DNA from 2 places in the Streptomyces sp. A5-4 genome. Region 1 is predicted to be linked to the other one. Evidence: riboswitches for the same ligand, from Rfam matches in the RefSeq annotation. Region 1 holds a riboswitch; the other holds the start of a gene.

Region 1 (5,418 bases):
CAGAGGGTGCGGGTGCTGCGGCGCTGTTCCCCTACCCCGCCCCCTTCCCGAAGCTGGGGACGAGCCCCCAGCCCCCGGAACGCCCTTCGGGCGTGTCCTCAAGCGCCGGACGGGCCAATTTTTCCGCGGCTGCGCTCGCAGGGTGCAACAGGTCTTCAGCTGTGCGGCAACCATTCAGCCCGTGCGGCGCTTGAGGTCCGGGACCGGGGCCCGTAGCCACCCCGCGCTTCCCCGCCCCGCCCACCTGTCCAGCCCGTCCGGCGTTGGAGGACTTCGGGAAGGGGCGGGTAGGGGAAAGCCCGCGCAGCGGGCCCACCCGCACCCGCCTCAGTCGCGACTTCGAACCGCCTCCAGCTGGTCCAGGAACCACTGTTGCGGCGGGAGCGCCGTCGCCGCCGCGGACAGGCGCTTCGTCCGCTCCGCGCGCTCGTCCGCCCCCATGGACAGCCCCGCGTGCAACGCGTCCGCGGTCGCCAGCACGTCGTACGGGTTGACCACCAGCGCGTCCTGGCCCAGCTCCTCGAACGCCCCCGCCTCCCGCGAGAGCACCAGCGCGCAGCCCTCGTCCGAGACGACCGGGACCTCCTTCGCGACGAGGTTCATGCCATCGCGGATCGGGTTGACCAGGGCCACGTCCGCCAGCCGGTACGCCGCCAGGGAGCGGGCGAAGTCGTCCTTGACGTGGAGGATCACCGGGGTCCAACTCTCCGTACCGAACTCGGAGTTGACCGCGTCCGCGGTCCGCTGGACCTCCGCGGTGTACTCGCGGTAGATCGCCAGGTCCTGCCGCGACGGGTACGCGAAGGCGACATGCACCACTTTCTCGCGCCACTCGGGCCGGTCCCGCAGCAACTGCCGGTACGCCAGCAGCCCGCGCACGATGTTCTTCGACAGCTCCGTGCGGTCCACCCGCACCACCGTCTTGCGACCCGCACCGATCTGCTCGCGCAGCGCCGCCATCCGCTCCGCCACGTCGGGCCGGTGCGAGCGCTCCCGCAGGAAGTCCGCGTCGGCGCCCAGGCCGTGCACCCCCAGCTCCGTCGAGGCGAGCGCGTCGGCGCCGAGCAGCTCCGTGCAGCAGGCCGCGAACGCGTCCGCCCAGCGCCGGGTCAGGAACGCCGCCCGGTCCGCGCCGAGGATGCCGCGCAGCAGCTGCGCGGCGATGTCGTCGGGCAGCATCCGGAAGTAGTCGACCGGCGCCCACGGGGTGTGCGAGAAGTGGCCGATCCGCAGATCGGGCCGCAGCTCGCGCAGCAGCCCGGGGACCAGCGCCAGGTGGTAGTCCTGGACCAGCACGGCCGCGCCCTCGGCCGCCGACTCGGCCAGCGCCTCCGCGAACGCCGCGTTGTACTTCTCGTACGACGCCCAGCGCGCCCGGAACTCCGCACCGAAGACGGGCTCCAGCGGCGTCTGGTACAGCAGATGGTGGACGAACCACAGCGTCGAGTTGGCGATCTCGTTGTACGCGTCGGCGTAGACCTCCTGGTCGATTCCGAGCATCCGTACCCGCTGCCCGCCGGTCTCCGCCGGGTCGAGCATGCCGCCGGTGCGCCGTACCGCCTCGCGGTCGCCGTCGCCGAGCGCCGCGCACACCCACACGGCGTCCGTGTCGGGGCCGATCGCCGACAGGCCGGAGACCAGACCACCCCCGCCCCGGCTGGCCGTGAGCGAGCCGTCCTCGGCGAGCGCGTACGAAACGGGGCCGCGGTTGGACGCGACGAGGACCTGAGCACCGGGCTGGGAAACCATGTCGCGAACCTAGCCCGTCCTGGAAACGCTCAAACGTACGACCGGGCCCCGTCGTGCTGTGCGATCAGGCCGCGCGCCGCTCCTGGTACTCCTCGATCTCCCGCATCGGCGGCCGTTCCTCGGTGTCCACGGCCGTGGTGCGCGGTACGAAGCCCTCCGCGCCGCGCTCGAACTGGGTGAGCGCGGGCCGCACCAGGTGCCCCCGGGAAAGCCTCAGCTGGGCCGTCCGGTAGATCGCCGCCGCCATCCGCCCCAGCGCCTGCCCGTCCTGGTGGCGGTGCTTGCGTACGCCCACGTCGACCTGGGCCAGCGCGTCCAGACCCACGGTGTGCAGCGAGTCGACGAGCAGTCCCAGCTCCACTCCGTAACCGACGGGGAAGGGCAGCCGCTCCAGGAGCGAGCGCCGCGCCGCGTACTCGCCGCCCAGTGGCTGGACGAATCCGGCCAGCTGCGGCCAGTGCAGATTGAGCAGCGGCCGGGCCACCAGCTCCGTGACCCGCCCGCCCTGGCCTGCGGCCTCGCCGAGCGGGCGGTCGTACATCGCCTTCACGAACTGCACATCGGGATCGGTGAGCAGCGGCCCGACGACGCCGGAGACGAAGGAGGCGGAGAAGTCCCTGAGGTCCGCGTCGATGAAGCAGACGATGTCACCACTGGTCACCAGCAGTGACCGCCACAGCACCTCGCCCTTGCCCGGCACGGCGGGCACCCTCGGCAGTATCGCGTCGCGGTGCACCACCCGGGCGCCCGCCGCCGCGGCCACCTCCGCCGTGCCGTCCGAGGAGCCGGAGTCGATCACCACCAGCTCGTCGACGAGCGGCACGGCCGCCATCAGCTCACGCCGGATCGTGGCGACGATCGCGCCGACCGTGGCCTCCTCGTCGAGGGCCGGCAGGACGACACTGATGGTGGCGCCGCGCCGCTTTTTGGCCGCCATCAGCTGGTCGAGCGGGCGGTCCGCCGCAGACCAGGACCGCCGGGACAGCCAGCGCTCCACCTCTTCCAGCACGTGCGTTCTCCCTGCTGTGTGACTGCCGTGTGATCCATCTCGCGGTGCGGACGACTACCTCGACCCTCCGGGGGTTCGGTTACAGTCTTGAACAACGCGGATGACCGTCGCATGTCGGGGGCCACCACGCGGACAAATGCCCGGACCCCGGTCCGGTGCCATAGCGCTCATCCAGAGGGACTGAGGGAACGGCCCGTTGAAGTCCCGGCAACCACCCAGCCGACCGAGAGGTCACGGCGGGGAAGGTGCCAATTCCGTCTCGTGGCGAAATTCGTCGCGGGGAAGATGAGGAGAAAGGGCCTCGCCATTATGGCTTCGCAGACCGTCGCCGCTGAAGCAAGCACCACCGCTGAAGCGCACACCGTAAAAGCCGCAGTAGACCTCGGACCCGCCACGGCGCTTTCCTGTCGTGAGTGCGGAGAGCGTTTTGAACTCGGCCCGATCTTCGCCTGTTCTTCCTGTTTCGGTCCCCTTGAGATCGCATACGACCTTCCGCTCGGTGACGCGGAATCCCTGCGCAAGCAGATCGAGGCCGGCCCGGAGAACATCTGGCGCTACGCCCCCCTGCTGCCCGTCCCCGCCGACGTGGCGTCGAAGCCGAGCCTGAACCCCGGCTTCACCAAGCTCGTCAAGGCCGACAACCTCGCCCGTGAGCTGGGCGTCACCGGCGGCCTGTACGTCAAGGACGACTCGGGCAACCCGACGCACTCCTTCAAGGACCGCGTCGTCGCCATCGCCGTCGAGGCCGCCCGCGCCTTCGGTTTCACCACCCTCTCCTGCTCCTCCACCGGCAACCTGGCGGGCGCGGTCGGCGCCGCCGCCGCCAAGGCCGGCTTCCGGTCCTGCGTGTTCATCCCGCACGACCTGGAGCAGGGCAAGGTCATCATGGCCTCGGTGTACGGCGGCGACCTGGTCGGCATCGAGGGCAACTACGACGATGTGAACCGGTTCTGCTCCGAGCTCATCGGCGACCCGCTGGGCGAGGGCTGGGGCTTCGTCAACGTCAACCTGCGCCCGTACTACGGCGAGGGTTCCAAGACGCTGGCGTACGAGATCTGCGAGCAGCTCGGCTGGCAGCTGCCCGACCAGATCGTCATCCCGATCGCCTCGGGATCGCAGCTCACCAAGATCGACAAGGGGCTCAAGGAGCTCATCGCGCTCGGTCTGGTCGAGGACAAGCCGTACAAGATCTTCGGCGCCCAGGCCGAGGGCTGCTCGCCGGTGTCGACGGCCTTCAAGGCCGGGCACGACGTCGTACGGCCGCAGAAGCCCAACACCATCGCCAAGTCGCTGGCCATCGGCAACCCGGCGGACGGGCCCTACGTCCTGGACATCGCCCGCCGCACCGGCGGCGCGGTCGAGGACGTCAATGACGAGCAGGTGGTGGACGCCATCAAACTGCTCGCCCGTACCGAGGGCATCTTCGCGGAGACCGCGGGTGGTGTGACCGTCGGCGTGACGAAGAAGCTGATCGACGCCGGTCTGCTCGACCCGGCCCTGACCACGGTCGTGCTCAACACGGGCGACGGCCTGAAGACCCTTGAGGCGGTGGCCCCGACCACGGGCCAGTCCGCCGTCATCCGCCCCAACCTGGACTCTTTCCGAGAGGCTGGCCTCGTATGAGCGTCAAAGTTCGCATCCCGACCATTCTTCGTCCGTACACCGGCGGCCAGGCCGAGGTGGCGGCCGAGGGCGCGACCCTCTCCGAGGTCATCGCCGACCTGGAGAAGAACCACACGGGCATCGCGGCCCGCGTGCTGGACGACCAGGGCAAGCTGCGCCGCTTCGTGAACGTCTACGTGAACGACGACGACGTGCGCTTCGAGAGCGGTCTGGAGACCGCCACTCCGGACGGCGTCGGCGTCTCGATCATCCCGGCGGTCGCCGGCGGCTGATCCACGGCCGGTCCGCGGGCCGGCCGGCCACCCGGAGTCAACACAATTGCCCTCTCCGCGACAGAAGCGGAGGGGGCAATTCTCTATGGTTGAGCGCGGTACAGTTGGGGAAGCCCCCTCCGCTGCTTGTGCCCGGCGCATATGAGAATGCGATCCCGCGCGACAAGAAACAGCCAAAGTGTTCGAGCGAATTGCCGCTGAAGCACGCTTTGTCCGGCCCGACTTGCCCTGGAATCCAGTGAATTCCCCGCATTCGGGCGTTCGGTCGTGCCCAGAATTCTCGTCCGATTGACCTGTTGCAGAGGGCAGTTGGGCGGATACATTCAGCCGCGGTCGACGCGTTCCGGCGCACACCCTCTCCTGCTTCTTTCGAGGGCTGCTGGGGGTGAGGTCTGACCCGGGTTCCGCGAAGTGCGGGCCTGTGCAAGGGCCAGTAATAGGGGAGTTAGGCATGGCTCAGGGCACCGTCAAGTGGTTCAACGCGGAGAAGGGGTACGGCTTCATCGCGGTCGACGGTGGTGCGGATGTTTTCGTCCACTACAGCGCGATCCAGATGGACGGTTACCGCACCCTTGAAGAAGGTCAGCGAGTTGAGTTCGAGATCTCGCAGGGCCAGAAGGGTCCGCAGGCGGACATGGTCAAGCTCGCCGTCTGATCTCGGCGCGATCGACCACCGACACAACTCACGCACGAAGGGCCTGTATCCCATACCGGGTGCGGGCCCTTCGCGCGTCCGGCGCGCGTCCGGCGCGCGCCCGGTATGTG
Region 2 (5,418 bases), 1.6 Mb from region 1:
TGCGCAGCTTGCGGTGCAGTATGTCGGCTTCCTTGCGGGCCGTCTCCAGCTCCGTGCGCAGCCGCTCGGTCTCGCTCTTGGTGTGCTCGCGGGCCAGCACCAGCTCTTCGCGCAGCTGCTCCAGTTCCTGCTGGGCGGCCTCGTCGGCGCGCTCGGCGTCCGCGCGCTGCGCCTCTTCACCGGCGGCGGCCACCAGCTTGACCCAACCGACGGGACGCAGCACATAGGCGGCGGCGGCCACATCGACCGGGTCGGCGGCGGCAGGCGGCGAACCGGCCTCCAGCGCGCCGGCCAGCTCGGGCTGCGCCTCGCGCAGCCGCTCACCGATGCGCTGACGGAACAGCCGGTCGCCCTCCAGGGCGGCCGCCATCGCGTTCCCCCCGAACTTGGCACGCCGGGTCGGGGTGAAGCGGGCGTACTGTCTCAGCTGGGCCGGGAGATCGGCGACGGTGAGCCCGCCGAACGCGTCCGAGACCAGCGCGACGACCTTGCGCCGCACGCCTTCGGGCAGCGGGCGGTCGAGCACCTCGGCGGCGTCCCCGGCCGAGCCGGCCGGTTCAGCGCCTTGCGCGTGCTCCACAATCCGTCACCCCATCACCTATCGGGCCGGTCCGCTCAGGAGCCGACTCCCGGCCTGTCCACCAGTTCGATCTGGTCCACGGCATTGCACCAGCGGCACCGCACCGACTCGATGGTCTCACTGACCACCTCGCGTTCCTCGACCTTGGATTCTCCGGCCAGGTCGAGGTGGACGTACTCGACGACCTTGGAGGAGCGGGTCACGTCGAACCGGGTGAGATTGCCGCACAGTGCGCAGCGCCACCGCGTCTCGGTGGTCGGGAGGGGAACCGTCGTCATATGGCGTCCTCTTTCGTTGTGCCTACTGCCCGTAACCCTACGGCCTCGCGGGTACCGGGCGTGGCGGGTGTCGACCAGGCGAGACCCGGCGAGGCGCTCTGTCCAGGACAGTCCCGTTACGTCACACTCTGTCCATGCTCGATTGGCGGGAAGCGGCCCGGGGCCCGGTGGTGACCTACGGATTGATCGGCGTGTGCTGTCTGGTCTTCGTCATCGGCCCCGTCTCCGGATTCAACCCGGCGTACGGCACGGGTGACGCCCTGCTCGCCGCCCAGAGCGCGTACTTCGAGCGGTGGGGCGTGATCCCCAGCGAGCTGCTGAGCGGCTCGGGCCCGGCGCTGCTCACACCGGCCACCGCACTGTTCGTGCACGGCGGGTGGCTCCACCTACTGGGCAACATGCTCTTCCTGTACGTCTTCGGGATGATGGCCGAGGAGCGGATGGGCCGCGTGCGGTTCGCCCTGTTCTACGTGGTCTGCGGCTGTCTCGCCCTGCTGGCGTACGCCGTCGCGCACGCGGACTCCGACCAGACGCTGGTGGGTGCGTCCGGCGCGATCTCCGCGGTGCTCGGCGCCTTCCTCTTCCTCTTCCCCCGGGCCAGGGTCACCAGCCTCTTCCCGTTCCTTCTCTTCCTGCCGCTGCGCTTCCCCGCCTGGATCGTGCTGATCTTCTGGTTCGCCCTCCAGTGGCTGGCGGCGCGGAGCGCGGACTCCGGGCCCGGTGTCGCGTATCTCGCGCACCTGGTGGGCTTCTGCGCGGGCTTCCTCTACGCCTGGGGGCGGTACGGGCGTACGGATAGAGTGGCAGCCCCAGCGCAGGCCACCGAGGGAGAAAGCCAACCGTGATCACCGCGATCGTGCTCATCAAGACCAGCGTGGACCGGATCCCCGAGATCGCCGAGTCGATCGCCTCGCTCGACAGCGTCAGCGAGGTCTTCTCGGTCACCGGTACGTACGACCTGATCGCCATGGTGCGCGTGGCCAAGCACGACGACCTCGCCGATGTCATCCCCGGCAGCATCAGCAAGATCCCCGGCGTCGAGGGCACCGACACCCACGTGGCGTTCCGTACGTACTCGCAGCACGACCTCGAAGCGGCCTTCGCCATCGGCCTCGACGCGTAGCGTCCGACGCGACGAAGGGCGCCCGGCGCGTGATCGCGCCCGGCGCCCTCCTCACGGCATGATCCGCGCGCGGCCGGCCGCCTGGAGCGCCGACGCGTTCACGAAGTCCCGGTCCGGCACGCAACGGCCGTCCTCGGTGCGGTAGTTCCACTGTGCGCCCTGCCGTACGAGCTCCTTGACCGCCCCGACGAACCGCTCCACGTGCTCGTCGGGCGTGCCCGCGCCGAAGCTGACCCGGATCGCGTTCAGCGAGCGCTCGCCCGGCTCGGCCTCGGGGGCGCCGCACTCCCCCGGGTCCTGCGCGTCACTGCCCAGGAGGGTCCGTACCAGCGGGTGGGCGCAGAACAGGCCGTCCCGTACGCCGATTCCGTACTCGGCGGACAGCGCGGCGGCGAAGTGCGAGCTGTTCCAGCCGTCGACCACGAACGAGATGACGCCGACGCGCGGGGCGTCGTCCCCGAAGAGGGACAGCACCCTGACCGCGCCGACCTCGGCGAGGCCTTCGCGGACCTTCGTGACGAGCCCCTGCTCGCGCTCGACCAGCGAGTCGAAGCCGGCCTCGGTGAGCGCCTTGCATGCGGCGGCGATCGAGTAGACCCCGATGACGTTCGGCGAGCCGGCCTCGTGGCGGGCCGCCGTGGTGTGCCACTCGACGTCCACGCCGCCGTCACCGCGCCGGGCGACCTTGCGCGAGGCCCCGCCGCCCGCGAGGTACGGCTCGGCGGCCTGCAGCCAGTCGGCGCGGCCCGCGAGCACGCCCGAGCCGAACGGCGCGTACAGCTTGTGCCCGGAGAAGGCGACCCAGTCGACGTCCAGCTCGTCGATGTCCAGCGGGTGGTGCGGCGCGAGCTGCGCGGCGTCCAGCACGATGCGCGCGCCGTGGGCGTGCGCGGCGGCGGCGAGCTCCCGCACCGGCCACAGCTCACCGGTGACGTTCGAAGCGCCGGTGACGCAGACCAGCGCCGGGCCGTAGGGCTCCCGGTCGGCCAGGGCGCGCTCCAGGGTCTCGACGGCCTGGGCCGGGGTGCGCGGCGCGTTCAGGTAGGTCACCTCGGCGTCGCGCCAGGGCAGCAGCGACGCGTGGTGCTCGGTCTCGAAGACGAAGACCTGGCAGTCGGTGGGCAGCGCCGCGGCCAGCAGGTTCAGCGAGTCGGTGGTGGACCGGGTGAAGACGACCTGGTCGCTCTCGCGGCAGCCGAGGAACTCGGCGACGGTGGCGCGGCTGTTCTCGAAGAGGTCGGTCGACAGCTGCGAGAGGTAACCGGCGCCGCGGTGCACGCTGCCGTAGTAGGGGGCGTACGCCGCCACGTCGTCCCACACCCGCTGCAGGGCCGGGGCGCTCGCCGCGTAGTCGAGGGCCGCGTAGGTGACCTCGCCACCGGTGACGAGCGGCACGAGCACATCTCGCCCAAGCACGGGCAGAGGTGCACAAAGGGTCTGGTCGGCGGCAGCGGTGGAGACAGACATGGCGAACTCCCGTGGAGGACAGGCGAATTCACTGCGCCGGCAGGTGTGCGGCAGCGCAGGAAAAGACGAAAAGGGGGGGGCGGAAGTGGGGCTACGAGCCCTATCGCATTCGCTTGCTCACGAGACTGCTCCCTTGAGGACCAGGACCCCAGGGGTGGCATCCAACGATGCCAGGGGTCCGCGCTTGCCGTAGACCTTTGTGTCTACGACCTGGTCTTCACCCGGGGCACCCCGCCACGGACGGAGGGTTGCCGGACAGCAAGCCGGGGCCAAAACGCTGTCACTCATGACCTGGACTGAATCTTGCCACACGTTCAAAAAGACGCAAGGCGCCGTCCAGACTTCGGACTGCGCCCTGCGTCACACGGACGGGGGTTCTCAGCTGTTGCTGGCCGCCACCCAGCGCTCCAGCGCCGCGCGGGCCGCCCCCGAGTCGATCGCCTCGGCGGCCTTGGCGATGCCCACCGCGAGCTGCTCGGTCAGGGACGCCTCGGTCGGGTCCAGCGCGACCAGCGCCGCCGCCGTGTTGAGCAGCACCGCTTCGCGCACGGCCCCGGTCTCGCCCGCCAGCAGCCGACGCGCGACGTCCGCGTTGTACGAGGCGTCCGCGCCCCGCAGGGCCTCCACGGGCACGATGTCCAGGCCCACGTGACGCGGATCGAAGGCCTCCTCGCGGACGGCTCCGTCGCGCACCACCCAGACGCGTGAGGTCGCGGTGGTGGTCAGCTCGTCGAGCCCGTCGTCGCCGCGGAAGACGAGCGCGGAGTTCCCCCGTTCGGCGAGCACACCCGCCACGATCGGGGCCATCCGGGCGTCCGCGACCCCGACCGCCTGGGCCCGTACCCTGGCCGGGTTCGTCAGCGGGCCGAGAATGTTGAAAGTGGTCTGCGCGCCCAGCTCCCTGCGTGCCTTCGCGGCGTACCGCAGGGCCGGGTGGAACTTCACGGCGAAGCAGAAGGTGATGCCCGCCTCCTCCGCGACCTCGGCGACACGCCGCGGAGTCAGCTCCAGGTTGACGCCGAGCTTCTCCAGGACGTCCGAGGCGCCGCTCGCCGACGAGGCGGCGCGGTTGCCGTGCTTGACGACCTTGGCGCCGGTGCCCGCGACGACGATCGCCGACATCGTGGAGATGTTGACCGTCTTGGCCAGGTCGCCGCCGGTGCCGACGATGTCGACGGTACGGCCGGGCACCTCGATGGTGTTGGCGTGCGCGTACATCGCGCGGACCATCCCGGAGACCTCGTCGACCGTCTCGCCCTTGGCCCGCAGCGCGACCGCGAACCCGGCGATCTGGGCGTCGGTCGCCTCGCCGCTCATGATGCGGTCCATGGCCCACGCGGTGTCGTCCGCGGTCAGGTTCTCGCCGCGCAGCAGGGAGTTCAGCACACCCGGCCAGGAGCCGGCCGCCACGCTGTCGCCGCCAACCGGGGTCACAACGTTCATGGTCCGCTCCTGGGTCCACAGCCGAATAGGGATGGCCCCCACCCTATCCAGCCCCCGGGAACAGCGAGGAGCCCCGTCCAGCGAATGGACGGGGCTCCTGCCGTGGCGACCCTTCGGTCACATGCTCAGGTGATCAGTGGTGGCCGTGGCCGCTGGTGATCTCCTTGTACTCGTCGGCGGTGGGCTTGGGAATCTGGTTGCCCTCGCCGTACATGCCCTTGCTCAGCTTGACCTTCAGCTTCTGCGAGCCGGAGACCTTGCGCCGCACGCCGTTCTCGTCGACCGTCGCACCGATCTCGGCGGGCTCGTACTGCTCGTGCGCCGTGAGGGTGTGCAGCTGCTCCTGGTTGAGCGGCTGGTGGATCTCGACGAACTCACCGTGCGGCAGCCGCTTGATGATGCCGGACTCGCGTCCGTGCAGCACCTTCTCCGCGTCGCGCCGCTGCAGACCCATGCAGATCCGCTTGGTGGCGATGAACACGAGGACGGGGCCGACGAAGAAGAAGATCCGTACGAACCAGGTGATC

Evidence for each region. A riboswitch is a leader RNA that binds a small molecule or an ion and turns the genes downstream of it on or off. The one in region 1 is predicted to bind S-adenosylmethionine.
Region 2: another riboswitch for S-adenosylmethionine. It lies ahead of ACLLJJ_RS08450 (aminotransferase class V-fold PLP-dependent enzyme); the one in region 1 lies ahead of thrC (threonine synthase).

Annotation. Positions count from the first base shown of each region.
Region 1 covers NZ_CP178591.1:3,414,897-3,420,314, reverse strand. The annotation lists gene ACLLJJ_RS15645 (alpha,alpha-trehalose-phosphate synthase (UDP-forming)) at 328-1,749, opposite strand; gene ACLLJJ_RS15640 (glucosyl-3-phosphoglycerate synthase) at 1,814-2,758, opposite strand; SAM riboswitch class I at 2,923-3,050, shown strand; gene thrC (threonine synthase) at 3,068-4,381, shown strand; gene ACLLJJ_RS15630 (MoaD/ThiS family protein) at 4,378-4,653, shown strand; gene ACLLJJ_RS15625 (cold-shock protein) at 5,105-5,308, shown strand.
Region 2 covers NZ_CP178591.1:1,830,604-1,836,021, forward strand. The annotation lists gene ACLLJJ_RS08430 (NYN domain-containing protein) at 1-580, opposite strand, end outside; gene ACLLJJ_RS08435 (hypothetical protein) at 616-858, opposite strand; gene ACLLJJ_RS08440 (rhomboid family intramembrane serine protease) at 993-1,703, shown strand; gene ACLLJJ_RS08445 (Lrp/AsnC family transcriptional regulator) at 1,700-1,981, shown strand; gene ACLLJJ_RS08450 (aminotransferase class V-fold PLP-dependent enzyme) at 2,033-3,448, opposite strand; SAM riboswitch class IV at 3,624-3,740, opposite strand; gene trpD (anthranilate phosphoribosyltransferase) at 3,827-4,891, opposite strand; gene qcrB (cytochrome bc1 complex cytochrome b subunit) at 5,025-5,418, opposite strand, start outside.